Polyangium mundeleinium: one gene and its partner. Each later gene encodes a partner of the first gene's protein in a complex. Links are inferred from orthologs where the notes say so. Each region holds a gene or a part of one and is shown in the gene's direction. Other genes may lie near its edges. The genes, in order: hisF and hisH.

Region 1 (14,662 bases):
CTGGCCGTCTCCGGGCCCCAGGGACGTTTTTGTGTCGAGCCGCGCGCCGGGGGGCGGCACGCGGTCCTGGTCGCCGGGGGCAGCGGAATCACGCCGATCCACGCCATGATGCGCGAGCTCTTGCATGGCGAGCCGGACACCACGGTGTCGCTCCTGGATTGCAACGTCGCGCCGGAGGAGATCCTCCTGCGCGCCGAGCTCGATCGCCTCATCGAGGAGAGTGGAGGGCGATTGGACGTCGTACACGTTCTGGAGCAAGGCGCCGCGGGCATGGGCGGGCTCCCGGGGCGCCTCGACGCCGCGCGAGCGACCACGTTGCTCGGCGAGCTCGCCCAGGGAAAACCTGCCGAATTCTACGTATGCGGCCCCGAGGGCCTGATGGCGGTCGTGGGCGAGGCGCTGCGGGCGCTCTCCGTCCCCCCCGAGCGCATCTTCCAGGAGTTTTTCGCTCGTCCCGACGCGGCGGGCGACACGCAGGCGCAGCTCGTCACCTTGCGGCTCGACGGCAAGGAGCATTGGGTGCCCGTCCCGGCGGGCGCGACGATCCTCGAAGCCGCGACTGCGGCGGGCGTACCCATCGAGACCTCGTGCCGCGTGGGGGATTGCGGCACCTGCAAGCTTCGATGTCTCGCCGGAGAGGTCGAGCAGTCGTGCGTCGAGGGGTTGAGCCCCGACGAGGAGCAATCGGGGTACGTGCTGGCCTGCGTGGCCCGCCCGCGCACGTCGGGCGTGGTGCTCGCGGGGCCTTGACCTCGACGAGGCCGTTCCCTCGTCCGCGCCGACCTCGAGGGTCCCCGGGAAGTTGGCCCTCGGGCCTCGCGGGCGCTAAGCGCGCTGTGTGCTGGCCAAGCGCATCATCCCGTGCCTGGACGTGAAGGACGGACGCGTCGTCAAAGGCGTCCAGTTCGTCGGGCTCAGGGATGCGGGCGACCCCGTCGAGGCCGCCCGGCGCTACGACGAGGCCGGCGCGGACGAGATCACCTTCCTCGACATCACGGCCTCCCACGAGAAACGCGGGACGCTGCTCGACATGGTGCGCGCAACCGCCGACCAGATCTTCGTGCCGCTGACCGTGGGCGGCGGCGTGGGGAGCGAGCGCGACATCGAGGCGTTGCTCGACGCGGGCGCCGACAAGATCGCGATCAACACGGCCGCGGTGCGCGAGCCGGAGCTCGTGGAGCGGGCGGCGGCGCGCTGGGGCGCGCAGGCGATCGTGGTGGCGATCGACGCGCGGCGGGTCGGGACCGAGGAAGAACCGGCACGGTGGACCGTCGTGACGCACGGGGGGCGGCGGGAGACGGGGCTCGACGTGGTGGCGTGGTCGAAGCGGATCACGGGGCTCGGCGCGGGGGAGATCCTGCTGACGAGCATGGACCGGGACGGGACGAAGGCGGGCTACGATCTCGCGCTGACGCGGGCCGTGGCGGACGCGGTGAGCGTGCCGGTGATCGCGTCGGGGGGCGTGGGGACGCTCGAACATCTGTACGAGGGGCTCGTCGTGGGAGGGGCAGACGCGGCGCTGTGCGCGTCGATCTTCCACGACGGGACGTACTCGGTGGCGGAGGCGAAGGCGTACCTCGCGGGACGCGGAGTACCGGTGCGCATTGGGGAACCGAGGAGAGGTGGGTCGTGAATCGGGCGAACGTGACGCTGACGGAGGTCCTCGGGGCCGCATCTGCGCGGGCCGCGGCGATGGTGCCGGAGAGCGCGGGTTACCTCGTGCTTTCGCTCTGTGACGCGCTCGGGAATCTGCCGATCCGGGTGGACCCGAAAGCCGTGACGCTCTCGGCCGAGGGCGTGGTGGCAGTGGACCGACAAGGCGAGGTGCTGTCGGGCCCGGAGGCCGCGCGCGGGCTGCGGGCGCTTCTGGCGAGGCTGCTCGCGGTGACGGCGGGCGGAGCGCCGGGGCTGCATGCGGTGGCGAGGCCACGGGCGCAGGCCGCCGAGCGAGGTCCGGGCATGGTGGCGGCGGAGATCGAGGCCGCGCTGGTGCCGCTGAACCGGGGTGCCGCGAAGCGGACGCTGGCGAGGCTGGCGAAGGAGACGGCGCGCGCGGTGGAGGCGGGGCTTTGTGTGGAGCCGGCACCACTGCCGGCGCCGGTCGTGGTGGAGGCGCCGGTGGCCGTGGTCGTGCCCGCTCCCGCTCCCGTGGCCGCTCCCGTGGCCGCGCCCGCTCCCGCTTCCGTGGCCGCGCCCGCTCCCGCTCCCGTGGCCGCTCCCGCTCCCGCTCCCGTGGCCGTGTCGAAACGGCCCATCTCGATCGCAGCGATCCCTTCCCTGTCGCCGGATCTGCTCTTCACCGCGCCGCCCTCGGGTCCGCTGCGCGAGGCGACGCCGACGCTCCAGGACCCGATGTCCCTGGAGACGACCGACGCGACGCCGCTCTGCAGCGTCGACCTCGCCTTGCTGGAAGCACCCGCCGAAAGCGAGCACTCGAGCCCCGCAGCCGCGGTGTTGCCCGCGTCGGAGCCGGTCGTCGCGCAGATAGCAGCGCCCGTGGCGCCCACGGTATCCGATTCGACGTTGCTTTCGGCGCGGGAAGCGGCGGTCGAGCTCTTGCCGCCGCCCTCGGCGTCGCCCGCGGCCGCGCCGGTGTCCGTGGGGGACGCCGGGGTGCGCGTGGTCCACGAGTCGACATTGCCGTGGCCGGTCGGGCTCGGGATGCGGCCGCCGACGCCGCAGCCGGGATCGGCGCGGCCGATGGTGGCGCCGTCGGTGCGGGCGGAGGAAGCGCGCGTGGAGGAAGCACGCGTGGAGGAAGCGGCGGCCGTGGTGCATACGGTGCCGTCGGAGCAGCCGCCTTCGGCCGAGGAGCTGCTCAGCTTCGAGTTCGAGGTGCTCACGCCGTTGCCTTCGCCCGCCGTGGAAAAAGGCGTGGAGGCGCTATCGCCGTCGGGATTCTCGGGCATGGTGGAGGCGCTCGATCATCCTGCGACGGAGCCCCCCGCGTCGGTGGAGCCGTCGGTTTCGGTGGCGCCGTCGGTGTCGGTGAAGGCTGCGGTGGTCGTGGTGGAGCCTGTGGTGGCTGCGGAGCCTGTGGCGTCTGCGGCGCCGCCGGCCGCCATCGTGGAGGAGCCTCCGGCGGAGGCGGTCGTAAAGGCGGCGCCCGTGAAGGCGGGGCCGGACCGCGTGGATGAGCTTCTCCAGCGGTTCGCGCTGCCGGAGGGCGGCGAGGAGGCGATGTTCCGGGCGACGGCGTCGAGCTTGAAGGAGCTCGCCGGGCTCGTACCGACACCCTACGCGCCGGAGGTGATGCCGGCGATCCGGATTGCGGCGCGGTCCGAGGGAAAAAGCCCGGAATGGCTGCCGCAGGCGCCCAAGGAGCCGGCGGAGATCCTTCCGGCGCCGCTGGTGCCGGTTTCGCGGAGAATGGGGACGCGGGTGCTCGTGCCGCTCGCGCTCCTTTTGGTGGTGCTGGCAGGGACGGGCGTGCTCGCCTGGGCCAAGCCGGGGATTTTTGCGCGCGTGCCCGAGCTCTGGAAGGCGACGCCGAGGGATGCCGCCGAGAGGCCGGTGGCCGCGACGGACGAGGGGGAATGACGCGCGCGATTCAGCGCGGCGTTACCCTCGCTCCAACCATTCCTTCGTCGCCGCCGCGCCATTGGCAATGAGCGTGTCCTGCGTCGCCTTCGGCAGCTTGAATTCGGTCGTGGAGACGCCGGCGTCGTCGATGAAGATCGTCCGCGCGAGCGCGGCCGCGTCGAGGTGCAAGAGCGTCGACGACGTCAGGATGAACGAGACCAGCGCCTTGCTGTAGTTCTGGAAATCGTTGATCTCCATCCGCGGGAGGCGCCAATCCGTGCGGGCGGCGTCGTTCTCCGCCTTCGTCCCGAGGCAAAAGCCGAGCGTCCCCTCCTCGACCTCCGGCCCACGCGGCTGGTCGCCGAGGACAGGTGTTTTGCGGAGGCGGTCGAAGAGGTCGATCGGGTAATTCCACGAGACGCCGCCGTCGATATAGAGGTCTCCATTGAACGAGTACGCCTCGAAGAAGAGCGGAATGCTCATCGACATGCGCACGGCCTTGTACAAGGGGACGTCGGGGTGGGAGGCGGCCGAGAAGACCTCGGTCATGCGGCGCGAGAGGTTCGTCGTGACGACGTAAAGGTTGCGCGCGCGGCCAGGGCACGCCACGGCGAGGGCCGCCAGTTCGGCGAAGGTGAGGTCGGGCTGGGCGCGGCCGGTCAGGCGCTCGGTGAGGTGCGCGATCTGGTTGCGGATCCAATCCTCGGCGGTCTTGCCCGGATTCACGCCGTAGCTGTCGAGGAGGCGCTTCGCGTCCCCGATGAGCCAGCCCTTGCCGTCGATGAAATCGGAGAAGTCCGTCTCGCGCAGGATCTTCTCGAGCTCCACGGCATCGACGCCGACGGCCAGGAAGGCCGCGGTAATCGCGCCCGCGGAGGCGCCGGCGACCTGCGTGATGCCCCCGAGGAGCCCCCTCCGCTCGAGCTCCGCGATCGCGCCGGCATACGCGATCCCCTTCATGCCCCCACCCTCGAACACGAGATTCCGGATCTCCATGACACGAGCCCTCCATCGGACAGGGTATCCGGGGCGGGGGGCGGAGATCATCTCCAAAGGCAAGCCCAAGCCTCGGCGATGAGCCTCCGCCAAGGTCCCGACCTCTCCGACGCCTCGGCGATGCGCCTCCACCGAGGTCCTGACCTCGCCAAAACCTCGGCGCTGAGCCTCCGCCGAGGTCCCGACCTCCCCGAAGCCTGGGCGCTGAGCCTCCGCCGAGGTCCCGACCTCTGCGACGCCTCGGCGCTGAGCCTCCGCCGAGGTCCCGACCTCGCCACAACCCCGGCGACGAGCCTCCGCCATGGAAAGAAAAAGGCCCCCGTGCATGCCGCACGGAGGCCCTCTTCAACGATGGTTGCTGGTCAGGCCCGCTCGAACAAGCCCGCCGCGCCCATGCCGCCGCCGATGCACATCGTCACGATCGCATACCGCCCACCGCGGCGGCGCAGCTCGTAGAGCGCCGTCGCCGTGAGCTTCGCGCCCGTGCAGCCGAGCGGGTGGCCGAGCGCGATCGCGCCGCCGTTCACGTTGAGCTTCTCGTCCGGGATGCCGAGCTCGCGCTGGCAGTAGACCGATTGGCTCGCGAACGCCTCGTTCATCTCGACGAGGTCGATGTCGGCGATCGAGAGCCCCGTCTTCTTCAGGAGCTTCTTCACCGCCGGCACCGGGCCGATGCCCATGATCGACGGATCCACGCCCGCCGTGACGAACATGCGCAGGTAGCCGAGCGGCTTCACGCCGAGCGCGTCCGCCTTCGCCTTCGTCGTCACGATCGCCGCCGCCGCGCCGTCCGAGAGCGGCGAGCTGTTGCCCGGCGTGACCGATCCGACCGTCGCGAACGCGGGCTTCAGCGCCGAGAGGCCTTCCAGCGTCGTGTCCGGGCGCGGCAGCTCGTCGCGCGTGAACTCGAACGCGATGCGCTCGTTGCCCTTGTACCGCACGCCCGTGACGGCCACGATCTCGTCCTTGAAGCGGCCCGCCTCGATCGCCGCCGAGGCCTTCTTCTGGCTCGCCAGCGCGAACGCGTCCTGATCGGCGCGCGCCACGTTGAAGCGCTTGGCCACGTTCTCGGCCGTGATCCCCATCGGCGTGTAGACCGTCGGGTACCGATCCATCGCCTCGGGCGAGACCGAGATCTTGTTGCCCGTCATGGGCACCATCGACATGCTCTCGACGCCGCCCGCGATGACGATGTCCGCGTACCCGGCCTCGATGCTGCCCGCCGCGAGCGCGATCGCCTGCAGGCCGCTCGAGCAGAACCGGTTGATGGTCATCGCCGAGACCTCTTCGGGCAGGCCGCCGAGCAAGCCGACGGGCCGCGCCACGTTGAGCCCCTGCTCGCCTTCCGGCATCGCACACCCGAGGACCAGGTCGTCGACCTCCGACGGCTTGATCTGCGGCACGCGCGCGAGCAGGCCCCGAACGACCTCACCCGCGAGCTCGTCGGGGCGCTTCTGCGCGAGCGCTCCCTTGTGGGCCCGGCCCACGGCCGAACGAACGGCCTCCACGATCACGATGTCTGCCATGGTCGTCGCCTCGCCTAGTTCCGCAGGGGTTTGTTGGTCATCAGGATGGACTGCATGCGCGCCTGGCTCTTCTCTTCGCCGCACAGGCTCACGAAGGCCTCACGCTCGAGCTCGAGGATCTCGTCCTCGGTCACGTCGTGCGCGTTGCCGCTCGCGCCGCCGCAGAGCACGACCGCGAGCTTGGTCGCGATCTTGGCGTCGTGCTCGGTGGCATAACCACCGGCGACGAGCGTGTCGACCATCATCCGGAGCGTCGCGATGCCGCTCTCGCCCGGCAGCCGGTACGCACGCGGCGCCGGCGGGTGGTAGCCCGACTCGGCCATGCCGATCGCCTTCGCCTTCGCCTCGGTCAAGAGGCGCGCCTTGTCGAAGGAGACGCCGTCCGTCTTGCGGAAGTAGCCGAGCGCCTTCGCCTCGTCCGCGCTCGTCGCGACCTTCGCGAGCGCGATGTTCTTGAAGACCTGGGCCACGATCTCCAGCGTGTTGATGCTCGCGCCCTCGGGGATGCCTTCGAGCGCGCGCCAGAGCATGTTCAGCGTGCCCGCGCCGCCCGGGATCAGGCCCACGCCGACCTCGACGAGGCCCGCGTACGTCTCGGCCGCCGCCTGCACGGCGTCCGCGCCGAAGCAAAGCTCGAGGCCACCGCCGAGCGTCATGCCCCACGGCGCCGCGACCACCGGCACGCGCGCGTACTTCAAGCGCTGCGTCGCGTACTGGTAGTTCTTCACCATCGCGCGGATCGACTCCCAGTCCTTGCTGCCGGCCGCCATCACGACCAGGAACAGGTTCGCGCCGACGCAGAAGTGATCGCCGTCGTTGGAGATCACGAGCCCGCGGAAGTCCTCCTCGGCCTTCGCGGCCGCGAGCGAGAGCATCGAGATCACGTCCGCGTCGATGCTGTTCGCCTTCGTCTTGAAGGTGAGCCCGAGGATGCCGTCGCCGAGATCCCACGCCTCGGCGCCGTCGTTCTTGAGCACCGGCGCCTCGCCCTTCTTCAGGATCGAGAACGTCGCGTTCCGTGGATCCACGACGCGCTTCACGTAGGCGCCCTTCACGAGGTCGTAGACCTCGTCGCCCTTGTAGAAGCCCGTCGCGCCCGAGGCGCGCATCTTCTCGATCGAGGCCGGCAGCGCGATGCCCTCCGCCTTCATGCGGTCCGTGGTCTCGGCGAAGCCGAGCGCGTCCCACGTCTCGAAGGGCCCGAGCTCCCAGTTGTAGCCCCACTTCATCGCGTCATCGACCGCAGTCACGTCGTCCGTGATCTCGCCGATCCGCCGCGCCGAATACGCGAGCGACTTCGAGAGCACCTTCCACGCGAACGCGCCGGCCTTGCCTTGATCCGCGACGAGCTTGCGCACGCGATCCGCGGGCGCGTCGATCTTCTCGATCGACTTCGTCGCCTTGCGGATCGCCTCGTCGCCGCCCTTCGCCCGGTACTCGAGCGTCTTGACGTCGAGCGTCTGGATCTGCCCGTCCTTGCCCTTCTTGTAGAAGCCGCCCTTCGTCTTGTCGCCGAGGATCTTCTTCTCGAGCATGGCGCGGGCGAACGCCGGGGCCTTGAAGACCTCACGGTCCTCGTCCGCGGTGAGCGACGCGTAGCAGTTGTCGGCGACGTGCACGAACGTGTCGACACCAACGAGATCCGCGGTCCGGAAGGTCGCGCTCTTCGGGTGGCCCATCGCGGGGCCCGTGATCGCGTCGACGTCCTCGGGCTCGAGGCCGAGCTCGAGCATGCCCTGGAGCGTCGCCAGCATCGCGTGCACGCCGATGCGGTTGCCCACGAAGTTCGGCGTGTCCTTGCCGACGACGATGCCCTTGCCGAGCACATCCTCGCCAAAGCGGACCACGCGCTCGAAGACGGCGGGGTCCGTGTCGGGCCCGGCCACGAGCTCGAGGAGCTTCATGTAGCGGACCGGGTTGAAGAAGTGCATGACGAGGAAGTTCTTCCGGAACGCCTCGCCGCGACCCGTCATCATCTCCGCGATGCGCAGGCCCGAGGTGTTCGATGCGACGATCGCGCCCGGCTTCACGAGCGCCTCGAGGCGCGCGAAGAGGCTCTGCTTCGGCTCGAGCTTCTCGATGATCGCCTCGATCACGAGGTCACAATCCTTCACGCGCTCCAGATCGTCCTCCACGTTGCCGACCTCGACGAGGCGGGCGAAGGACGGGTGGAAAAAGGCGGCCGGCCTGGCCTTCACGGCCTTGTCGAGCCCGCCCTGCGCCCACGCGTTGCGGGCGGCGCGGTCGTTCTTCTGAGCATCGCCGGGGTTCGGGGCGGAGGCCCCGAGCGTTGAACCCGGCGGGACCATGTCGAGCAGGACCACGTGGATCCCGGCATTCGCGAGGTGGGCGGCGATGCCGCTGCCCATGACCCCGGCGCCGATGACGGCTGCACGGTGGATTGGCTTCATCCGAGAAGGCTCCCTGGTTGTCGTTGCCGGCAGACGGGTACCGCGGAGGCCGGCCGGTGTCTACGGACAGATGCCGCGACGCGGCAGGTAGGGGCGAGCGAGCTTCTTGTCCACCCTGGCCCGCTCACACACCACGAAACGTCCGGCGCATCTCGGCGAGCCAGGCGCGGGCGGGGGCTTCTTCAGGGAAGAAACGGAAAGCGAGCTTCCTGTGCGCAAAGATGCGGGCCGCGTTCGCGATGAGCTCCGCGACGACCCGGAAGCGGAAGCTGCCGCCGACGAACGCGGTCGCCTGCGCGCGATCGTCCCGGATGGCCGCGATGCTGCGGCGGCATGCGGGCTCGACGTCCTCGACGCGGCGTAGATCCGCGAGGGTCAAGAGGTAGCGCTGATCGGAGAGCAGCTCGGTGCGCATCGCGGCGTAGTCCGCGACGTGGGAGGCGCGGATCACGCCGCGGAAGCTCAGGACGAGCAGATCCGGCGGCTCGATCGTCGCGACGTGCTCGCCGATCACGGCTTGCCGCAATGCGGACATGAGCCCATCTCACCGAGCACGACCTCCCGCGGCAACGGCCGGGCCGGTTTTCCGCGCTCAAACTGGACGAACACGTCCCCGAACGCCGCCGCCTCCTCCGCGTCGTGTGTCACGAGCACCGCCGGAAGCGAGCGCCGCGCGAGCGCCTCCCTGAGCGACCGGCCGATCGAGAGCCGCGCCGCGCGATCCAGCGCCGAGAGCGGCTCGTCGAGCAGGAGCAGCCTCGGCTCGGCGGCGAGCGCCCGCGCGAGCGCCACCCGCTGCCGCTCCCCGCCGGAGAGCGCGTCCACGCGCGCCCCGCGCAGCGCCGAGAGCCCGAGCTCGTCGAGCAACGCGAGCGTCGTGGCCCCGGGGTTTTTGCGCGCGGCGCGGGGCAGGCCAAAGACCACGTTGCCGAGCACGTCGAGGTGCGGAAAGAGTGCCTGATCCTGGGGCACGTACCCGATCCGCCGCCGCTCGGCCGGCACGTGGACCCCGCGCATCCAGTCGTCGAGGGCCTCCCCCGCGAGGCGCACGGCGCCACGCTTCGGCCGGATCAGACCGGCGATCGCACGCAGCGTCACGGTCTTGCCCGCGCCCGAGGGGCCGAACAGGACGAGCACGCCCGAGGGCAACGAGAAGCGCGCCTCGACGGTGAACGCCGCACCGCCGCGCCCCACGGTCACCTGCAGATCGACCTCCAGCGCAGGCGCGTCGCTCATGCCGGTGCCCGCCCTTCTTTGGGCCCGAGCAAGCCGGCCACGAGCACCACCACGACCGAGATCCCCGAGAGCACGGCCACGTAGAGCCCGGCGCGCGCGTCGTCGCCCTCCTGGAAGGCCGAGAAGATCTCCACCGGCATCGTGTTCGTGCGGCCCGGGATGTTGCCCGCGAGCATCAAGGTCGCTCCGAACTCGCCGATCGCCCGCGCGAAGCCGAGCACGAGCGCCGCGAGCACCCCGCGCCACGCGAGCGGCAAGGTCACCCGAAACACGACCTCCCACGGCCGGAGCCCGAGCGTGCGCGCCACGTCTTCGAGCTGCGATGGCACCGCCTCGATCGACGGTTGCGCCGTCTTCACGAGGATCGGCAGCGCCACGACCGCCGACGCGAGCGCCGCGCCGGCCGGCGAGAACACGAGCCGCAAGCCGAGCCCCTCCTCCAGCATCCGCCCGAGGAGCCCCCGCCGCCCGAAGACCACGACGAGGAAGTACCCGACGACCGAGGGCGGCAGGACGAGCGGCAAGAGCACGAGCGCGTCGACGAGCCCGCGCAGCCTGTACCGGACACGCGCCTGCAAGAGCGCGACCGCGAGCCCGATCGGCCCGACGAAGAGCAGCGCCAAGCCGGCGACACGGAGCGAGAGCAGGATGGGGAACGACGTGGACGACTCCACCGGCGGCGATGCTAGACGCCGCGGCGCGCGTGGGCCAGCGATGCGCGCTCGGCTTGACGCCTCGCCCGGGCAAACGATACCGTCTCTCATGTCCGGCGTTTGGAAGCCCCTGCGGGGTTTCGCGTGGCCTCTGGCCGGCGCGGCCGCGCTCTTCGGGGCGCCCCCGGCGTACGCGCAGCAGGAGGCGGCGGCCGAGGCCCTCTTCGACCGAGGTTTGGTCGAGATGCAGGCCCGCCATTTCGACGTGGCTTGCCCCGCGTTCGCCGAGAGCCAGCGCCTCGATCCGCGAGCAGGGACCTTGTTCACCCTCGCCGAATGCGAGCGCCTCTGGGGCAAGATCGCCTCGGCCTCCGCCCATTACGCGGAATATCTGCGGCAAGTCGACGCCATGCCGGCGACGCTCCGGCCCAAACATGGGGCGCGCGCGGCCATCGCCCGGAAAGAAAAAGCTGCGATCGAGCCCTCGATCCCCAAGCTCACCCTCGTCCTTCGCGGAAAAACCCCGGACGGGGTCCGGGTGACGCGGGACGGGTTCGAGCTCGGGGCGGCCTCGCTCGGCACGGCGCTGCCCGTGGATCCGGGCGAGCACGTCCTCACGACGCAGATGCCCGGCGCTTCGCCGGTCGAGACGCGCGTGACCGTGGCGAAAGGCGAGTCGAAGACGGTGGAGCTCGACGTGCAGGCAGCGCGCCCGACGGAGCCGGGAATCCCTCCCCTCCCCTCGACCCACCTTCGCTCCCCCGAGCGCCCCGATCATGCCCATCGCGGGGTCCCGACCTGGGCCTGGATCGCCGGGATCGGGGGCCTCGCCGCGGTCGGCGGGAGCATCGCGTTCACCGTCGCGCACATGAACGTCCGGAGCGCCGTGGCGGAGCGCTGCCCCGATGGCACGTGCGACGCGCCCGGGCTCGCCGAGGCGTACCGCGCGTCGTGGAACCGCGACCTCGCCCTTTCGCTCACGTTCGGCGCGCTCGGCGCGGCTGGCGTTGGCCTCGCCGCCGTGGGCTTCGTCCGGACGTACGGGGCCGCCAAGACGACCGAGGCCGTGACCTTCGTTCCGTGGGCCACGAAGGGCGCCGGCGGCGCTGTCGTCCTTGGCCATTTTTGAAAGGACGCGTTTCATGCGAAGGGCCTCGCCGTCCGCGCTCGCACTGCTCGTCGCGCTCCCGCTCCTCCCAGCCTGCGCGCCGGCGCTCCTGGATCCGCTCCCGACGTGGCAGGAGGGTCCGGTCGGCACGTTCGAGGCCGCGGCGGTCGTCAAGGTCGGCGGCACGGGCGCGCGCGCGCTCACGGGCGTCGCGGCGCGGAGCTCGGGCGAATCTGTCGTCGTGGGCCATTGCAGCGGCGAGCTGCTCCTCGGCATGAACCCCGCGCCGTGTGACGCCGAGGAGAACCTCTTTCTCCTCGAGCTCGCCCCGGCAGGCGGGCTGATTGCGTCCGTCGTCACCGGGGATCTCGGCTCCGTGCGCCCCCGCGCGACGGCCGCGCGCGCGGACGGCGACATCGTCCTCGTCGGGGATCTCGCAGGCGCCTTCGATTTCGGGCCGAGCCGCGTCGAGAGCGTGGGCGGGCGGGACGCGTTTCTCGCGAACCTCACCGGATTCAACCCGGGAGGGGAGGTCCTCGGCGAAGCAAAACGTTTCGGGGATGTCGGGGAGCAACGCGCGACGAGCGTGGCGACCACCGCAGACGGCGGTACGATCCTCGCGGGCATGTTTTCGGGTACGATCGACCTCGGCAGCGGTCCGCTCGCGAGCGAGGGTGATTATGACGTTTTCGTCGCCTCGCTGAATGCCGCGGGAGAGCCCCGGTTCGCCACGCGGCTCGGCGGCCCGCTCGCGCAACGAGCGGCGGCGATCGCGGCAGGCCCGGACGGCGGGGCCGTCGTGGTCGGCGATTTCGAGGGCTCGCTCGATCCGGCAAGCGCGGCGGTCGAGAGCGCGGGCGGCAGCGACGTCTTCGTGGCTGCGCTCGACGGCGCGGGCGAGGTGCGATGGATGCTCGCGCTGGGGGACACGGGCGACGAGGAGGCGGCCGGCGTGATCGTGGATCCCGCGGGGCAGACGTTCGTGTTCGGGAGCTTCTCGGGCCGCGTGGGGCGTGGCGCCACGCTCGCCGCGACGTCGGCGGAGCGCGCGGCATTCGTCGCGACGATCGATTCCAAAGGCGCGCTCGTCAAGGTCCGGAGCTTCGGCGAGACCGGCGTCACGCGCGCCAGGGCGATGGCCGGGACGCCGGACGGAGGCGCCATGATCGCGCTCGATTACACAGGCCGTGTCGAAGTGGGGGATCGTGTCTTCGAGAGCCAAGGCGCCGAGGACATGCTCGTCCTCGAGCTCGACGCGTCCCTGCGGACGCTGCGCGCCGGCTCCTTCGGGGGCAAGTATGCGCAGCACGCGACGGGCATTTCCGTGAGCGAGGAGGGGCGCGTCTTTTTGGTGGGTGATTTCGAGGGAACCCTGACGGCCGGGGACGACATGATCAGCGCCGAGTCGTTCGAGCCGTTCTGGATGCGGATCGATTGACGGAGCGGCGAGCGGCGAGGACGGCGAGGCCCGCGAGGATCGAGGCCCAAAGCTCGGGGCCCGCGGCGGCGGTGCTCCCGACCCGGCAGGCGCACCCGGACACGTCGACCACGGGGTTCGGGCAGGAGAGCCGCGGGTCCAGGGGACACGAATCCGCGAAATTGGCGACGCCGTCCCCGTCGATGTCGGCGTCACACGCATCCCCCACGCCGTCGCCGTCCATGTCGCTCTGCTCCACATTGGGGACGCCGGGACAAACGTCGTTCGTATCGGCGACCCCGTCCCCGTCGTCGTCGACGGCGTCGTCCGCGTCGCACGCGTCGCCGACACCATCCTCGTCACGGTCTTCCTGCCCGGCGTTCGGCGTCATCGGGCAGTTGTCGCCCATCTCCGTGGGAATCCCGTCGCCGTCGGGATCGGCGTCACACGCGTCGCCCACGCCGTCGCCGTCCTGGTCCCCCTGCTCGAGATTGACGACGTCCGGGCAATCGTCGTACGCGTCGGGCACGCCGTCCCCGTCTGCGTCGGCGCTGCACCCGTTGCTCGGCGCCCCGTCGCAATCGCTGTCGATCGCGTCGCCGCACACCTCCGCCGTCGGCTCTCCGGGCGTGGCGTTGCACTCGGTCGCGCCATTGCCGTCACACACCAGCGCGCCCGTGCTCATGCAGGCGCCGATGCCTGCGCTGCACGCGTCTCCCTTGCCGAATCCCTCGTCCGTGCAGCCATTACAATCGTTGTCGATCTCGTCGCAGGTCTCCCCGACGAGCGAGCTTTCGAGAATGCTCGCGAGGGCCGTCGTCAGCGCGGCCTCGTCGGCCGCCGCGATCGCCTTGCTGGTCCCCCCCGCGTTCGCAATGGCGTCGTTGACGGCGATGCTCCCGAAATCGACGACATGCGTCTTCACGCTCCAGGAGATCCCTCCCTTGGAGAACCCCGTGAGCAAATCCGCTGCCGCGTCCGCCGCGTCCGCCGCGTCGTCGCAGCCCTCGGTGCCGGCGGTGAGAAGAATCACGCGGAGCGGTCGACAAGGCCGCTCTCCCGCGTCGGACAAAGGGGACGGGAACGACCGGTTTCCGTTCGGGCTGGTCCAGCCGACCGACAGGTATCGGTACGCGTCCCGCAACACCCCGTTGAGCGGTTTGCCGCCGGTGGCCCACACCTCCTTGGGGATCCCGCCGGACGGCGCGCAGGTGTGGTCGACCCATTGCAAGAGCTCCGGGACGTTCGAGGGGTCGAGCGGCGGGGCATAAAAGTTGTCGCGCCGCACCGGCACCAGGATCTCGGCCCCGCGCCGGTCCGCAGAGCTCGGCAGCGAGCTCGGCTCCGGCCCGCACCCGGCCTGCGGCGAGCCCCCCCCGCCATAATCGAGCCAAATGCACGAACCGTTTCCGTCGTTGCCGCACGACGACGCGCAGGTCAGGACCGTCCCGCGGGCGAACGCGGCGAGGCCGATGCTCACCTTGTCGCCATACGCCTCGACCGTCTTCTTCACCGCGCACTTCGCGTGCCCGATACGCGTGGTCGGGTAGCCGCAGGAGTTCGTCACCGCGGCCCCTCCCTGCATGACGCTCGCCGTCATCGCGCTCGACGAATCGACGGCAATCAGGAAATAAGGCTTCGCGCGCGCCGGCCACATCGCCGGCTCCAGGGCACACACGGCCGGATCGGCGCGCACGACGTTCGGGAAAAAACTCGCCGCCGCGAACGCGGAGACGACCACGCAGGCGCCTGCGCCGCGCGACCCGCGCCGCATGGCGCTCCGAGCGTCCCCC
Region 2 (14,923 bases), 1.1 Mb from region 1 along the record:
GCGATAATGCACCATCGCGCGCTCGTGATCGCCCTCCGCGAGCGCGATGTCGCCGAGCTCCTCCAGGGCGCGGTCGCGGACGTGACGGGAGAAACGCGCCTCGTCGGCGATCGCCTGGAGCTCGGCCTTGCCCGCATCGGGCTTGCCGAGACGAACGAGGGCGCGGGCGATGGAGACGCGCGCGCCGCTCTCGCCCGGATCGAGCGCGAGGGCTTCGCGGAGCGCCTCGATCACGCCCTCATCGTCGCCGCGGGCCTTCTGCTCCTCGGCGCGCTTGCGGCAGGCGTCGACCACGTGCGGGCACCGCCGGCCGAAGATCCCGGGCCGCTCGAAACGCGCGCGCGCCTGGGCCACGGCCGCCTCGGGCAGCACCACGCGATCGAGGTCCTCGTGAAACGACCGCTCGAGCTCGTCCCAGCTCGCGCCCGTGATCTCCGGCAGCGGTCCGCCGCCGTACCACGCGCGCACCGCCGCCGCGCCGTACCGTTCCTTGACGAACCCCACGAACGCGCCGCTCGCCGTGTAGGCGACGCTGGAGTTTTCCCCGAGAAACCCGAGCGCGAAGAGGCGCGAGAGCTTGGGGAGCTTGCCGAGGTCCTTCATGGCCTTGGCCCACTCACGGGCCGAGAGCGCGCCCTCGTGTGGCGAGGTCGCGACGGCGATGCCCTCGATGAGGCCGGGGTTCGGCAAGAGGCCGCCGAGGCTGCCGGCGATGCGGAAGGGCCCGCGGCCGAACGATCCGGCCATCACGTGCGCGATCTCGTGGCCGAGCACGGGGTGCGGATAGCCGTTCTGCTGGACGTAGACTTCGTTCCGCCAGGGCTTGGCGATGTAGGTGTCGGCCGCGCCCATGAGCGCGCCTTTTTGCGCGGGATCGGCGAACAAGTACGCCGTGATCTTGGCGGGCCCTTTCGTCTCCAGCCACGCCTCCTGCGCGACGACGTGCGCAGAGCAGTCCCGCGCGAAACGAAGCGCGTCCTCGCGGGGCATGCCGCGCGGGTAGACGACGTCGCAACGCTCGCTCTCGACCCTGCCGCCAAGCGTCTCGGCGATGCTCATGGGCGTGTGCCAGTGCCCGAGGCGATGACCAAAGAACGTCATCCCGAGGCTCGCCGCAGCCGCGAACACGCCGAGCACGATCGCACTCGGCTGGTTGATCGAGCGGCGCGCGAGCTTGCCTTCGTCCGTGCGCGCGAGGTGCGACGCGAGCACGGCGCCCGCGAGGAGCGTCGCGGCCGAACCCGCTCGGTACGCGTAGAGCCCCGAGGCGTCGATGACCGTGTCGTAGAGGCTGCCGCTGAAGTAGCCGACGAACGGGTCGTACGCGAAGACCATCGGGCTCGTGTAGAAACGGACGAGCGAGACCCCCACGGACGCGAGCGGCGCCGCGAGCGCAAGCAGCACCGCGCAGAGCCGCCGCCGCTTCACGCGCCCCGCGATCTCGCCCGCCGTCGCGCCCCAGGCGCCCGCGAGCAGCGCGCCGACCCCGGGGCCGAGGGCAAACAGGACCGAGCCGGAGAGCGGATCACAGAACCCCGCACGCAGGCCATGGACGATCGTGACGAGCCACGCGACGCCCACGAACAGCGCGCCCCGCGCGAGGCCCGAGGCGAACGCGTCGAACGGCGCCGGGCGTGCCTTGCTCGTCTCCAGCGCCGTCGTGATCGCCGCGGCGCTCGGCACGACGAGTCCCGCGGCGAGCGCGCTCTCGTAGCCGGGCCCATCGAAGAGCGGCAGAAACCCGATCGCGCCCACGAGCAGCACGACCGCCCCGATGCCGATCGAGGACGGCCGCGCGCTCGCCAGTCGTTGGAGGTTCACGCTCACGCCAGGGGCGGCGGCGTGCTCACGGACGTTTGTCGCGGGGGTTCGAGCACGAGCGGGAGGATCTCATCCATCGCGTTGACGAGCGTCACCTTGACCTCGTCGAGGATGTCCTGCGGCACGTCTTCGAGATCCTTGCGGTTCTTCGCGGGGATGATGACGTGCTTGATGCCGGCGCGGTGCGCGGCGAGCAGCTTCTCCTTCACGCCGCCCACGCTCATGATGCGGCCGCGCAGCGAGATCTCGCCCGTCATCGCGATGTCCGAGCGCACCGGGCAGCCGAGCAGGAGCGAGCAGACCGCGGTGAACATCGTCACGCCCGCGCTCGGCCCGTCCTTGGGCGTGCCGTGCTTCGGGATGTGCACGTGCAGGTCGATGTTCTTCAGCCACTCGGGATCGAGGTGCAGCTCGCCGGCCTTGCTGCGGACGAAGGAGACGGCCGTCGTGGCCGACTCCTGCATCACGTTCTTCATGTTGCCGGTCAACACGACGTTGCCCTTGCCGGGCATCTTGGTGGCCTCGATGAAGAGGATCTCGCCGCCCGTGGGCGTCCACGCGAGGCCCGTCGCCACGCCCGGTTCGAGGTTGCGCTCGGCGATCTCGGGGCGATGCTTGTGCGGGCCGAGGACCTTCTCGACGTGCTCGGGCGAGACGACCTCCAGCACCGCGTTGCCTTCGGCGAGCTTGACCGCCGTGGCCCGACAAACCGCCGCGATCTCGCGCTCGAGCCCGCGCACGCCGGCCTCGCGCGTGTAGTGGTCGACGAGCGTGGCGATGCCGGGCTCGGTGAACTCCAGCCGCTCGTCCGTGAGGCCGTGCGCCGAGAGCTGCTTCGGCACGAGGAACTCGCGCGCGATGCCGAGTTTGTCCGTGCGCGTGTAGCCCGGGACCTCGATGACCTCCATGCGGTCGAAGAGCGCAGGCGGGATCGTTTCGCGGTTGTTCGCCGTGGCCAGGAACATCACCTGCGACAGGTCGAACGGCATGTCGAGGTAGTGATCCTGGAACGTCGAGTTCTGCTCGGGATCCAGCACCTCGAGGAGCGCCGCCGCCGGATCGCCGCGCAGATCGACGCCCATCTTGTCGACCTCGTCGAGGACGAGCACCGGGTTCTTCGTGCCGGCCTTCTTCAGCGCTTGCAGGATGCGACCCGGCAAGGCGCCGACGTACGTACGGCGATGGCCGCGGACCTCGGCCTCGTCGCGTACGCCGCCGAGCGCGATGCGCTCGTACTGGCGGCCCATCGCGCGGGCGATCGAGCGGCCGAGCGAGGTCTTGCCGACGCCGGGCGGCCCGATGAAGAGCAGGATCGGGCCCTTCTTGTCGGCCCGGAGCTGCCGGATCGCGGCGTACTCGACGATGCGCTTCTTCACCTTTTCGAGGCCCATGTGGTCCTCGTCGAGGCAACGGCGCACCTCCTGCACGCTGATGCGATCGACCGTCGTCTTCGACCACGGCAGGTCCGCGATCCACTCGACGTACGTCCGCGTGACGTTGTACTCGGCCGACTGCTGCGCCATCGAGCGCATGCGGCCGAGCTGCTTCTTCACGACCTTCTCGACCTCGGGCGGGACCTTCGCGCGGCGCACACGCTCGCGCAGCTCCTCGATCTCGTCGTCCTCGCCCGCCTCGCCGAGCTCCTCGCGGATGCTCTTCATCTGCTGGCGCAGGATGTACTCGCGCTGGCTCTTGCCCATCTCCTCCTGGACCATGGAGGAGATCTCCTTCTTCACGCGCAGCACTTCGAGCTGGCGACCCACCATCGCGAGCACGAGCCGCACGCGGGCCTTCACGTCGAAGGCCTCGAGGATCTCCTGCTTGTCGGCGACGGACGCCTGCGCCTGCGGGAAGTTCGAGGCGATGAGATCGGCGAGCGCGCCGGGCTCGCGCACGTTGTCGAGGATGCCCGCCGTGTCGCGCGGCAGGTTCGGCATGAGCTGCAGGACCTCGCGCGTCGCTTCGCGCAGGCCCGTGCCGAGCGCGTCGAGCTCGACGTCGCGGACGAGCGACTCGGGGATGCGCTCGATCTTCGCGCGCATGTACGGCTCGAGCGTGACGATGTTCTTCACGCGGAAGCGGCCGAGCCCGTTCAGGACGACGGAGTAGTTGCTCGGTCCGAGGCGGATCACCTTCACGACCCGCGCGATGGTGCCGACCGTGTAGAGCTCCTTGAAGGTCGGCTCGTCGATCTCGGGTGAACGCTGGCTGATCACGCCGACGAGGGCCCGCTCGCGGCCGAGGAGGTCCTCGACGAGCCGGACACTGCGGGGACGCCCGACGTTGATCGGGACCACCGACATGGGAAACAATACGGAATTCCGCAGCGGGAGGATCGGGACGCTATCCTCTCCCGAGGAAGAGGGTGGTCGAGAGGGGGGCGCGCCGTTCGAGGCCATACGCGCGACACCCTAGTACATTTTTTGCGGACCCGCTCGTAACGCGCAGGCCCGGCGCGGGTCGCGTCAGAAGTCGCGAATTTTCCAGAGCCCGTGCTCGCGAACGAGGGCGACCGTACCGCCGGCGCCGTAGGACATCGACGCGCTGTCGCCGGTCTCCTCGATGACGGCCGTCGGCAGCGCGGTGCGGATGGCCTGGACAATCCGGTTGATCTGTTCCTTCTGCGGGCCTTCCCAGGCCGCGCGAAGTTTTTCCGCCGTGAGCTCCGTGCCGGTCGTCTTTGCGGCTGCGGCGTCGTCTTTTTTTCCGGCCGGCGGGGCGGCCTCGGGCGTCGCGGCGGGCGCTGGCTCTTCGCCGAGGGCGATGCCTTCTTTTTCGGCGTCGGGGACGTAGCGAAGGACGACGTCGTAGCGCTTGCGCTCGAAGGCCCGCAAGAAGCCCGCGAGCGCCTGGCGCGGCGTGGCCTGGCTGTAGAGGTCGATCGCGGCGGCGTCGATGCGCCATTTGCCGTCTTCGTAGACGAGGAGCAGCTCGTCGCCGTTCGGCAAGCTCACGGTGGCCGTGACGAGCGGATCACTCGAGGGGCGCGAGACGGCGCGGGCGATCTCGATGACCTCGTCCGGGCTCTCCTTCACGGCGCGGCGAAACGCTTCGAGCGACATCGAGCGCTTGGCGTCGTCGGAGAGCAGGCGATAGGCCTCGTCGACGCGGCCTTCTTCGAGGGCGCGGGCATAGGCGCGGAGCGTGTCGCTGGGCCCTTGCTGGACGAGGGTGCTCGAGCTGCAGGCAGTGCCGAGGAGCGCGAGGGCGACGAGCCAGGCGGGGAGCTTCACGAGGCGGGCATAACACATCCTGGGCGCAGGAGCTTCGCCTGGGGCGCGCCCGGGGGCTACGATGGCCGCCATGCCGCGTGCTAGCCGGGTCGAACGCGTGACCCACGAGACCCGCATCGCCGTCGAGGTCGATCTGGACGGGACCGGAAAAAGCCGCATCACGACGCCGCTGCCGTTCCTCTCGCACATGCTCGATCAGATCGCCCGGCACGGGCTCTTCGACCTGACCGTGGAGGCCCAGGGCGACGTGGAGATCGACGGGCACCACACGACCGAGGATCTCGGGATCGTGCTCGGCTCGGCCGTCGCGCAGGCGCTCGGGGACAAGGCGGGGATCACGCGTTACGGCGAGGCGACGTTGCCGATGGACGAGGCGCTCGTGACGTGCGCGCTCGATCTCTCGGGTCGACCGTATTTCGTGTTCCGCGTACCGCTCCCGAAGGCGAAGGTCGGGACGTTCGACGTGGAGCTCGTGCCGGTGTTTTTCGAGGCCTTCGCCCGATCGGCGCAGTGCAACTTGCACCTCAGAATGCACGAGGGCGAGAACCTGCACCACATCATCGAGATCAGCTTCAAGGCATTCGCGAAGGCGCTGATGCGGGCGACGCGGATCGATCCACGCGTGGCGGGCGTGCCGTCGACGAAGGGAAGCCTCTAGCCATGGCGCGGGTCGTCGTCGTGGATCTCGGGATGGGGAACCTGCGCAGCGTGGAGCGGGCAATCACGCGCGCGGCCGAGGATCGCGGCGTGGCGAGCGAGGTCGTTCGCAGCGGGCGAGCCGAAGACGTGCTCGGCGCGGACAAGATCGTGGTGCCCGGGCAAGGCGCGTTCCGCGATTGCGCAGCGGCGCTCGCGGGCGAGCTCGGCGAGGCGTTGCGGGAGGCCGTGCGCCGCGGCAAACCCTATCTCGGCATTTGCTTGGGGCTGCAAGCGCTGTTCGCGTCGAGCGAGGAGGCGCCGGGGGCCACGGGGCTCGGTGTGTTTCAGGGCGCCGTGCGGAGGCTCAATCCAGGGGCGGGCGCGGACGTGGTGAAGATCCCGCACATCGGCTGGAATCGGCTGGAGATGAAGCGGGCGCCCGAGGGCGCGCTCGGCGCGTGGGGATCGGAGGCGCCCCACGTGTACTTCGTGCACAGCTATCACGCGGTGCCGGAGGATCCGTCGATCGTGGTGGCGACGGTGACGCACGGGCCGAACGTGGTCACGGCGGCGGTCGCGCGGGACAACGTGACGGCCGTGCAATTCCACCCCGAAAAGAGCCAGGGCGCGGGGCTCGTGCTCCTCGGGGCGTTCGTCGCGGCGTAACGATTACCGCTCGAAGAACATGGCGGTGAGGCGCGGATAGAGCTTCCGGACGCCGGGGACACTCGCGGCCATGGACGAGAGCACGTCCCAGTGATCGCGGTGGTAGACGACGACGCCGCTCTCCGAGCGGAACTCGCTCACGCCCGGGGCCGTGATGGTGAGGCCCATCGGGCCTTCGATCGTCGCGGTCCACGCGAGCATGAAATGAGGCTCCTCGCCGACGAGCGCGAGGTCGTCGAAGCGCATTTCCCGGAGGCGCTTGAAGAGGTTCTCGTTGATGCGGAGGAAGCGGTCCTTGCCCGTGACGTCATTGAAAGGATCGACGAAGCGGACGTCGGGCGCGTAGATCGCGTCGAGGTCCGCGAGGACCTTCTCGCGGCGGATGTGGTAGGTGGCGAAGAGCGTGAGGATGCGCTCGGGCAGCGTGGGCATGCTGCCCGATATACCATTTCAGCTCACGCGATGATCTCGGTGAGCATGCCCTTCGGCAGCTCGGGGTCACCGAAATCGTCGAGCGGGCCTCCCGCGGCGTTCTTGCAGCCGAGGGCAGCGCCGATCGTGCCGAGGAGACGGCCGTTGTGCACGCCGTTCACGTCGACGTACTGGCCCGTCTTCAGGTAGCCGTTCGCGCCGCCCACGAGGACGTACGGGACGTCGGTGTACGAGTGGTACTTGTTGCCGAGATCGTTCAGCCAGACCGCGACGCCGAAATCGAGGAGCGATCCGGAGCCGAAATCGTAGGCCGCGAGTTTGTCGAGCAGGTACCTGAACATCCGCGCGTGGATGCGGTCGATCTCGTGGTGGAGCAGGTACGCGCCCTCGATCGGCGGGCCCTCGGAGCCGTCGCTGTCGATGCGGTGCGAGATCTTGTGGAAGCTCTTCTGCCGGACGCCGTTGATGTAATACTCGGTGCTGTCGTTGCCGTCGCCGATCTGGATCGTCGCGGCGCGCGTCGTGCCGCATGCCATCGCGAGGGCGATGATGTCCATCTGCATCCGCGCGACCTTCTCCAGGTTGTCGTTCGAGCGCGCGTCCGGGCTCATCACCTCCATCGCCGCGACCTCTTCCTTCGTGAGCGCGCACTGGAGCCCGATCTCGAGGTCCCGGATCGACTGGAAATGCAGGTCCAATCGATCCCGGTCGGCCTTGCCGAGTTCCTTGCGCGACATGAGCGATTGCATCTGCTCACGCACGAGGTCGTTCACGCTCTTGCGTTGCGCGGCGAGCCGCTTCAGGACCTCGGGGTCGAGGTCCGAGAGGCCGAAGAGCGCCTTGTAGGCGTTGATCGGGTTGTGCTCGGCCGCGCGGATGACCTTCGCGTCGCGGTACGAGAGCACCTCGTTGATGTAGCCGGCCTTCTTGCCCGCATACAACGTGAGGGGCTCGACGCCCGCGGCGTTGAGCTCGCGCGCGATGCGGTTGTCGATCGACTCGCCCATCGCCAACGACTCGTTGCCGACCGGGTCCGTGGAGACCTTCTGCGCCGTGAGGCACTGGTTGCCGCCGCCGGAGTGGCCGCAGCCGTTGCCGGGGAACGCGAAGTTGATGCCCTTCACCAGGAGGAGGCGCGAGGCATACGCGCTGAGCTCGCTGACCGTCCGATCACTCTCGGCGTTCAGCGACTCGGTCGTGAGCGCGCCGGTCTGGCTCGGCCAGAACATCTCGGGCTCGTCGTTGGTCTGCTGCACGACGCCGTTCGCCTGGCGCATGAAGATCGCGAACGGAGGGACGTCGCCCGCGCCGGCCTCGGCCTTGCGCGGCGAGAAGCTCTCGAGGAACGGGAGCGCGAGGGAGACGCCGAAGAGACCTCGAAGCAAATGACGGCGATTCATGGCGCGACCTCCACGGGGCGGCGGGTCGAGAAGGCGTCGGAGGAGATGAGCTCGAGCAGGAGCTCCTTGACGGACATGCCGGTGCGCGAGGCCTCGCCGAGCGTCGCGATGAGCTTGGCGTCCTCGACCACGGCGTCCCTGCCGTAGGCGAACTCGAGCCAGTTCTTCGCGAAGCACTCGTTCGCCTCGCGGCTCTCCGCGAGCAACTGGCTCCACGTGTTGGCATCGCTGAAGTTCACCATGCCGCCGCCGAGCGGGTACGCGTCCGCGGCGTCGACCGGGAAGCCGTTGTCCTCCGACCGGTAACGGCCGATCGCGTCGTAGTTCTCGAACGCGAAGCCGGCCGGGTTGATGAGCGTGCCGTGGCACGAGGCGCCGCACGTGCCCTTGCCCGTGTGGCTGGCGACGATCTCGCGCGTGGTCTTCCCCTCGACGGGCGGCAGCGGCGGGACGTTGTTCGGCGGCGGCGGCAAACGCGCGCAGAGGACGCGCAGGTTCACGAAGACGCCGCGGTGGATCGGGTCGGACGCGCGGGCCGTGCCGTTCGCCGCGAGGAAGCCGGCGCGGGTGAGGATGCCGCTGCGTTTTTCTGCGTCGAGCTCGACCTTGCCGAACTCGGCGCCGTTCGGCGCGTCGACCTCGTAGATGCCCGCGAGCCTGTCGTTCACGAACGCGGTGCGCGAGGTGAGCAGCTCGGTCAAGCCACCCTCCTGCTCGAAGACCACGTCCTCGACGAAGAGCTCGGCCTCGCGGACGAGGTCCTTTCCGATCTCGGGGACGAACTCGGGGAAGACGGCGGGATCCTTGTAGAGATCCTCGAACTTCCTCCAGTCGAAGAGCTGGCGGTGGAACGCGAGGACGACGTCACGCGCCTGCGGATCCGCGAGCATGCGCTCGGCGTGGGTGCGCAGGCCCTCCTTCGTGTCGAGCTCGCCCGCCGCGGCGGCCTCGAAGAGGACGTCGTCGGGCATCGTGTTCCAGAGGAGATACGAGAGCCGCGATGCGCGCTCGTAGGCGCCGAGCGGGATGAGGCCGTCGGGGCGTGGCTCGCGTGTGCCTTCGACGCGATAGATGAAATGCGGCGACTGGAAGAAGGCCGAGAGGACGTGCTCGACACCGGCGAGGAAGGGGTCGCCTTCGATGAGGCTCGGGGCCTCGTTGAAGAGCGCGACGAGTTTGTCGACTTCCTGGCCGGTGAGGGGCCGGCGATACGCGCGCTTGCCGACGGTCTCGATGAAGGCGCGGGCGCGGGCCTCGTTTCCTTGTCCCTCGTCGGCCGGCACGAGCGCGTCGACCTTCGCGGGATCCGAGACGACCAGGGCCGCGAGCTCCTCGGCGGCGCGCTGGTAATCGGCCCACAGGTTCGGCGTGACCGAAAGGACGGCCTCGTTGTTGTCGAAGACGCCGCCGAGCGGGTCTCCGGTGAACGACGCCGAGAATCCGGGGCGCGCTTCGAGGCGCAATACGTCGCGCACCGAGTTTTCCCACTGCGCGTGGGTCAAGCGCGGGAAGGCGCTGCGCTCGGGTATCGATTGAACGGCTGCTTGATCCTCCGACGAGCCGCCGATCGTCCCGACGCACGCGGGCAAGAGACAAGCGAGGACGAGCGCTCCGGCGCGCAGGAGCGTCGGAATGCGGCGCATGACGGAGGAAGGGGCGCTAAAAGTCTCCATGCCGGCCACCTCCAGGGCTTTGGCAATCACGGTGGTATGCCGGGCCTCCACGGGCGTCAACGCGCAAGCACGGCGTCCGATCCAAGGATCTGCCGATTCTTTTGGAGTTCACACGAATTTCGCAATGGCAGAGGATTTTGCTGCCGAGAACGTCCTTGCGGAGGTCTTTACCCCCGGGCGGGGGCCCCTGTAGGCTCACGCCGTGCTTTTGATGAACGCGGTGCCGCGAAGGGCGGCGAATCGCTCGCGATCCACGCGAACGGCGGCGTGGGCCTTCGCGCTCGGGACGCGCCTCGCGGCGCCCCTCCTCGGCTTCGTGGCGGCGAGCGCGCCGGCCTCGGCCTCGGCCGCGGCCGCGGAGCCGGCGGCGAAGAAAATCTTGGCCGTGCACGTGGAGGGCCCGGACGCAGGCTCGGTGCGCGGGGACATCGAGGCTGCGTTGCCCGATCGGATCGTCGTGGCCACGACGAAGGAGTTTTCGGCGGCGCTGCGCAAGGCGGGCCAGTCGAAGCCGCTCGGCGCCGCGATGACAAACACGAAGCAACGTGATCGGCTCGTGCCTCGCGTGCAGCAAGCGGCGTCGATCATCGGCGCGGGCGCGGTGCTCGTGGGCATCGTGCAGAAGGCGCGCGGCGAGACGCGCGTGCACCTCGTGTGGGTGAACGCGGAGGACGACGCGACGCCGGTCGACGCGGCGGTGTCGCTGAAAGGCTCCGAGGACGAACGGAGGAAGGCGATCGCCGCGGCGATCTCGAGCGCGGTCGAGACCTACGCGCCGCCGCCGCCGCCCGAGCCGGCGGACACGGCGGCGCCTCCGCCGGCCGAGACGAAGCCGAAGGTGGAGGAGGAGCCTGCGGCGCGGGTGCGGCATCAGGCGGGCTCGTCGATCGTGTCGGCGGAGGTCGGCTTCGAGATCGGCGGGCGCGTGTTCACGTACTCGGACGGGATCTCGGGGAACCTGCGGCGCTATGACGTGTACGGCGCGCCCGTGGCGGCCGTGGGGGTCGAGGTGTTCCCGGCGGCGATGACGACGGTGCCGGTGCTGCGGGATCTCGGGCTCTCGCTCGGGTATGCACGCGCGTTCGGGCTGCAATCCGCGACGGAGGGCGGCGAGCCGGTGGACACGGTCTACCAGCGGATCACGGCGGCGCTGAAGTACCGGATCCCGCTCTCGCGTCCGACGGGGCCGGTGATTGGCGTGCTCGGCGGCGTCCGGTGGCAGACGTTCGAGATCGACGCGCCCGGCGCGCTCGGCAGCCAGGTGGCGAACGTGGACTACCTGGCGATCCGCGCGGGCGTCGACGGGTGGATCCCGATCGGGCCGGTGGCGGCGATCCTCGGGTTCGAGTGGCTCGAGCCGCTCACGACGGGCGCGGTGTACGAGCGTTTCTCGGGGGCGAAGGTGCACGGGATCACGGCGGCGGCGGGGCTCGCCGTGCGCTTCGAGACGGGGCTGCAGATTCGATTGACCGGCCACTACGACCGGTTCTTCTCGGACTTCGATCCCGTGCTCGGCGACGCGTTCGTGGCGGGCGGCGCGCTGGATCAGTTCTTCGGCGTCCGGCTCGGCCTGGCCTACATGGATTGAGGAGACGATGATGAACGCGCGCTTCTTCCGTATCTGCGTCGCGGCGCTCTCCGCCCCCTTCGTCGTCGCGCTCGCGGCGGGTTGTCCGGGTACGTTGACCGAGGAGGAGAAGGCGATCTTCCAGGGCGGCGGGGCCTGCCCGGATGTGCCTGCGATGCTCGCGGCGAAATGCGGCACGGCGAACTGCCATGCGGCTGGCTCGACGACCGTGGACCTGGCCTCGCCGAACATCGAGTCGCGGCTCGTGAGCGTCGCGGGGACGGAGTCTTGCGGGAGCGTGATCCTGGCGAACCCGATCGATGCGGCGGGCAGCCTGATCTACGCGAAGCTCGTGGATCCGCCGCCGTGCGGGCTGAAGATGCCGCTCGGCGGATCGATGAGTGATCTCGAGATCAACTGCGTGAAGCTCTGGATCGAGAGCCTCGATCCAAACGCGGGCCCCGGCTCGGGGGGCGCCGGTGGCATGGGTGGCATGGGCGGCGCCGGTGGCATGGGCGGCGCCGGCGGCATGGGCGGGATGTAAGAGACGCGCGCACGCGACCAGAAGGCGCCCGCACGCGACCTCGATGACGCGTGCACGTGGCAAAAGACACGTGCGCACGCGACCTGGAGACGCGTGCACACGACCTGGAGACGCGTGCACACGACCTGGAGACGCGTGCACACGACCTGGAGACGCGTGCACACGACCTGGAGACGCGTGCACACGACCTGGAGACGCGTGCACACGACCTGGAGACGCGTGTTCGTGACGAGGAACACGCGCGCACGCAACTTGGAGACGTGTGCACGCAACTTGGAGACTTGTGCACGCGACCTGGAGACGCGTGCACACGACCTGGAGACGCGTGCACACGACCTGGAGACGCGCGCACGCAACTTGGAGACGTGTGCACGCAACTTGGAGACTTGTGCACACGACCTGGAGATGCGTGCACACGACCTGGAGACGCGTGCACACGACCTGGAGACGCGTGCACACGACCTGGAGACGCGTGCACACGACCTGGAGACGCGTGCACACGACCTGGAGACGCGCACTCGCGACTAGGACAATACCTTCGCGGGGGGCCGTCGGATCAGGACGAACGGCTGCACGATGGCTGCGGGGAAGCGTGTGCTCGCGTCGAGCGACCAGCGCGTGAGCTCCTCGGCCGTGGGCTTCTGGAGTTTGCCCGCGCGGATCCACGCGTCGACGGCGGGCACGTCGTTCTTCGCGAGGGCCACGCCGACGTCGAGCAGATCGAGCGCGTCGTCGACGATGATGACGGCGTCGCGCGCGATGTGCGCGCGGAGGTCGCTCCAGTGGACGTCTCCGAGGGTCTCGGCGATTCGTTCCCGCATGATGGCGAGAGCCTAGCTTTTCCTCGGGCTGGTTCCATCGTAGGCCTCTGCCTGCGATGTTGATCCTCCCTGCGATCGATCTCTTCGAGGGCAAGGCGGTCCGCCTGCATCAAGGGCGGTACGACGCTGTCACCGTGTATGACGCGGATCCTGTGGGCCTTGCGGCGAACCTCAAGGGCAAGGTCGACGCGCTCCATGTGGTCGATCTGGAGGGCGCGCGGGAAGGTCGGCCCGTGCAGAAGGAGCTCGTCCGCGCGGTCGTGCAGGCGTTCGGACCGGGGGTGGAGGTCGGCGGTGGGGTGCGCTCGGCCGAGACGGCGGAGGCGTATCTCGCGCTCGGGGCGGACAAGGTCGTGCTTGGGACGGCCGCGATCCAGGATCTCGGGATGGTTCGCGCGCTCGCGGCGGCGCACCCGGGGCGCGTGGTGGTCGCGCTCGATGCGAAGGACGGGTTCGTCGCGGTGGACGGGTGGGTGCGGACGTCGACCCGCACGGCGCTCGACGTCGCGCGGGATCTCGCGGGCGCGCCCGTGGCTGCGTTGCTCTACACGGACGTGGCGCGGGACGGCACGCAGGCCGGGCCGAACGTCACAGCGACTGCGGCGCTCGCCGAGAAGGGAGGGTTTCCCGTGATCGCGTCGGGCGGTGTGGGCACCCTCGAACACATCCGCGCGCTCGCGCGTGTCCCGGGCGTGGCCGCCGCGATCGTGGGGCGCGCGCTCTATGAGCGCGTTTTCACGCTGGAAGAGGCCATCGCGGCGGCGGCCTCCGTTCCCTGACGTACCCGGTTCGGGAGGTGAAACGCCGCGCGCGCCCTTTTCCCGCGGCGATCATCGTGTACCCTTCGCGCCGTGGCCGATCGAGCATCCCCGCCGCGCCCTCCCTCGGGTGATCCCGGGGAGGACTTTCTTTTCCACCTGTATCGCGGCGGCGAGCTCCTGCAGGACAACCGCGTCGTGGAGGCGCGGGTCGAGCTGGAGCAGGCGCTCGAGCTCTCGCCCGCGGATCCGAAGGGCCAGGACCTGCTCGGCGCCGTCTACTTCCGGCTCGGCCTCTACCCGCGGGCCATCGCCCTCTACGAAAAACTCGTCCAGGCCTACCCGGAGTCCCTCGAGCCGCGCGTGAACCTCGCGCTCTGCTTCTTGAAGACGGGGCAACCTGCGCGGGCGCGGCAGGAGCTCGAAAAGGTGGTCGCGCAGCAGCCGGGGCACCTGCGCGCGTGGGGGTACCTCGGCCTCGCGCACCAGGCGCTCGGCGATCCGGATCGCGCGCTCCATGCTTTTACGCGCGGCGGCCACGAGGCGATGGCGCAGCGGCTCATGAACGCGACCGGAGCGACGCTGAACGGGCAACGCAGGCCCTCGCTCCCGCCGGGCTCGTTCCAGGAGCTCGATCGCACGATGGACCTCACGCCGTCGAGCGCGCTGCCGCAGTCGCTCTCGGCGGGCTGGGACGCGCTCCTCGCCGCCGCGGACGCGGGGCCCCCGCGCGCCACGCCGACGGCGAACACGACGACGAACAACACGGCGAAGTCCGACTCGCCGCCGCGCGGACCGCTCTCGCCGACCGATCTCGGCCGGCGCCACACGCTGACGTTCCCCGCGGAGGGGAAGATCGTGGCGCACCCGGGCGGCGTCTTGCTCGTCGCGGCGACGAGCGGGTTTGCCGTGCGGCCCTCGCTCGTCCGCTCGATGGCCTACACGAGCGGTCTACGCCACAAGCCGATGATGCGAAGGATGCGCGGCAAGTCGCTGGAAGAGCCGCTCGGGGGCGAGGGCGACGCGCTCGTCGAACTCGAAGGGCGCGGTGATCTCGTCCTCGCGCCGCCGCCGGAGCACGAGCTCGTGCCGATCAGCTTGGAAGAAGAGCCGCTCTACCTGCGCGAGGATCTGCTCGGTGGCTTCGAAGGGGCGATGAGCTACGAGAACGGCCGCATGCCTGTGGGGGACAGCGAAGCGGTCGGGATGGTGCAGCTCCGCGGCCCGGGGACGCTCGTGGCGCGGCTCAAGGGGCCGATGCTCGCGCTCGACGTCCGCGAGGGCAAGAGCACCGCGCTGCACGCGCCAAGCGTCCTTGGCTGGATGGGGCGCGTGATCCCGCGGGCGCTCCCGCCGAACGAGGCGCCGG

What was found.
Region 2: the proteins of hisF (region 1) and hisH are in contact, whole or in part, in a crystal structure (PDB 6RU0), measured with the Thermotoga maritima proteins. The link is inferred for Polyangium mundeleinium from one-to-one orthologs. Residues at the interface, in WP_004080486.1 of Thermotoga maritima: Met1, Leu2, Ala3, Arg5, Ser40, Glu41, Asp45, Glu46, Ala70, Glu71, Ile73, Asp74, Ile75, Pro76, Phe77, Asp98, Lys99, Ser122, Gln123, Glu161, Thr195, Leu196, Asn247, Arg249, Glu251; in WP_004080484.1 of Thermotoga maritima: Asn15, Arg18, Arg22, Arg117, Leu118, Pro119, His120, Met121, Gly122, Trp123, Asn124, Asn134, Gly135, Tyr136, Tyr138, Val140, Tyr158, Glu180, Lys181, Ser182, Ser183, Lys184, Ile185.

The regions. Positions count from the first base shown.
Region 1 is NZ_JAQNDO010000001.1:3,648,369-3,663,030, reverse strand. What follows is about bases 1-2,735. They hold hisF (imidazole glycerol phosphate synthase subunit HisF), read left to right. Parts: upstream 1-838; coding sequence 839-1,633; downstream 1,634-2,735. Other genes in these bases: POL67_RS14645 (hypothetical protein), read left to right, coding at 1,630-2,735; POL67_RS14655 (ferredoxin--NADP reductase), read left to right, coding at 1-750. Outside these bases: more of POL67_RS14645, read left to right, coding at 2,736-3,540; POL67_RS14640 (patatin-like phospholipase family protein), read right to left, coding at 3,562-4,518; POL67_RS14635 (thiolase family protein), read right to left, coding at 4,881-6,044; POL67_RS14630 (3-hydroxyacyl-CoA dehydrogenase/enoyl-CoA hydratase family protein), read right to left, coding at 6,059-8,455; POL67_RS14625 (hypothetical protein), read right to left, coding at 8,580-8,990; POL67_RS14620 (ATP-binding cassette domain-containing protein), read right to left, coding at 8,966-9,691; modB (molybdate ABC transporter permease subunit), read right to left, coding at 9,688-10,365; POL67_RS14610 (peptidase associated/transthyretin-like domain-containing protein), read left to right, coding at 10,454-11,473; POL67_RS14605 (hypothetical protein), read left to right, coding at 11,487-12,890; POL67_RS14600 (thrombospondin type 3 repeat-containing protein), read right to left, coding at 12,847-14,662.
Region 2 is NZ_JAQNDO010000001.1:4,762,666-4,777,588, reverse strand. The notes cover bases 4,541-7,536. They hold hisH (imidazole glycerol phosphate synthase subunit HisH), read left to right. Parts: upstream 4,541-5,714; coding sequence 5,715-6,359; downstream 6,360-7,536. Other genes in these bases: POL67_RS18995 (DUF1552 domain-containing protein), read right to left, coding at 6,815-7,536; POL67_RS19000 (nuclear transport factor 2 family protein), read right to left, coding at 6,363-6,791; hisB (imidazoleglycerol-phosphate dehydratase HisB), read left to right, coding at 5,125-5,712; POL67_RS19015 (hypothetical protein), read right to left, coding at 4,541-5,054. Outside these bases: POL67_RS19025 (tetratricopeptide repeat protein), read right to left, coding at 1-1,821; lon (endopeptidase La), read right to left, coding at 1,824-4,220; more of POL67_RS19015, read right to left, coding at 4,287-4,540; more of POL67_RS18995, read right to left, coding at 7,537-8,191; POL67_RS18990 (DUF1592 domain-containing protein), read right to left, coding at 8,188-9,864; POL67_RS18985 (hypothetical protein), read left to right, coding at 10,067-11,452; POL67_RS18980 (hypothetical protein), read left to right, coding at 11,460-11,975; POL67_RS18975 (DUF2288 domain-containing protein), read right to left, coding at 12,500-12,796; POL67_RS18970 (HisA/HisF-related TIM barrel protein), read left to right, coding at 12,853-13,575; POL67_RS18965 (tetratricopeptide repeat protein), read left to right, coding at 13,648-14,923. UniProt on the Escherichia coli protein: IGPS catalyzes the conversion of PRFAR and glutamine to IGP, AICAR and glutamate. The HisH subunit catalyzes the hydrolysis of glutamine to glutamate and ammonia as part of the synthesis of IGP and AICAR.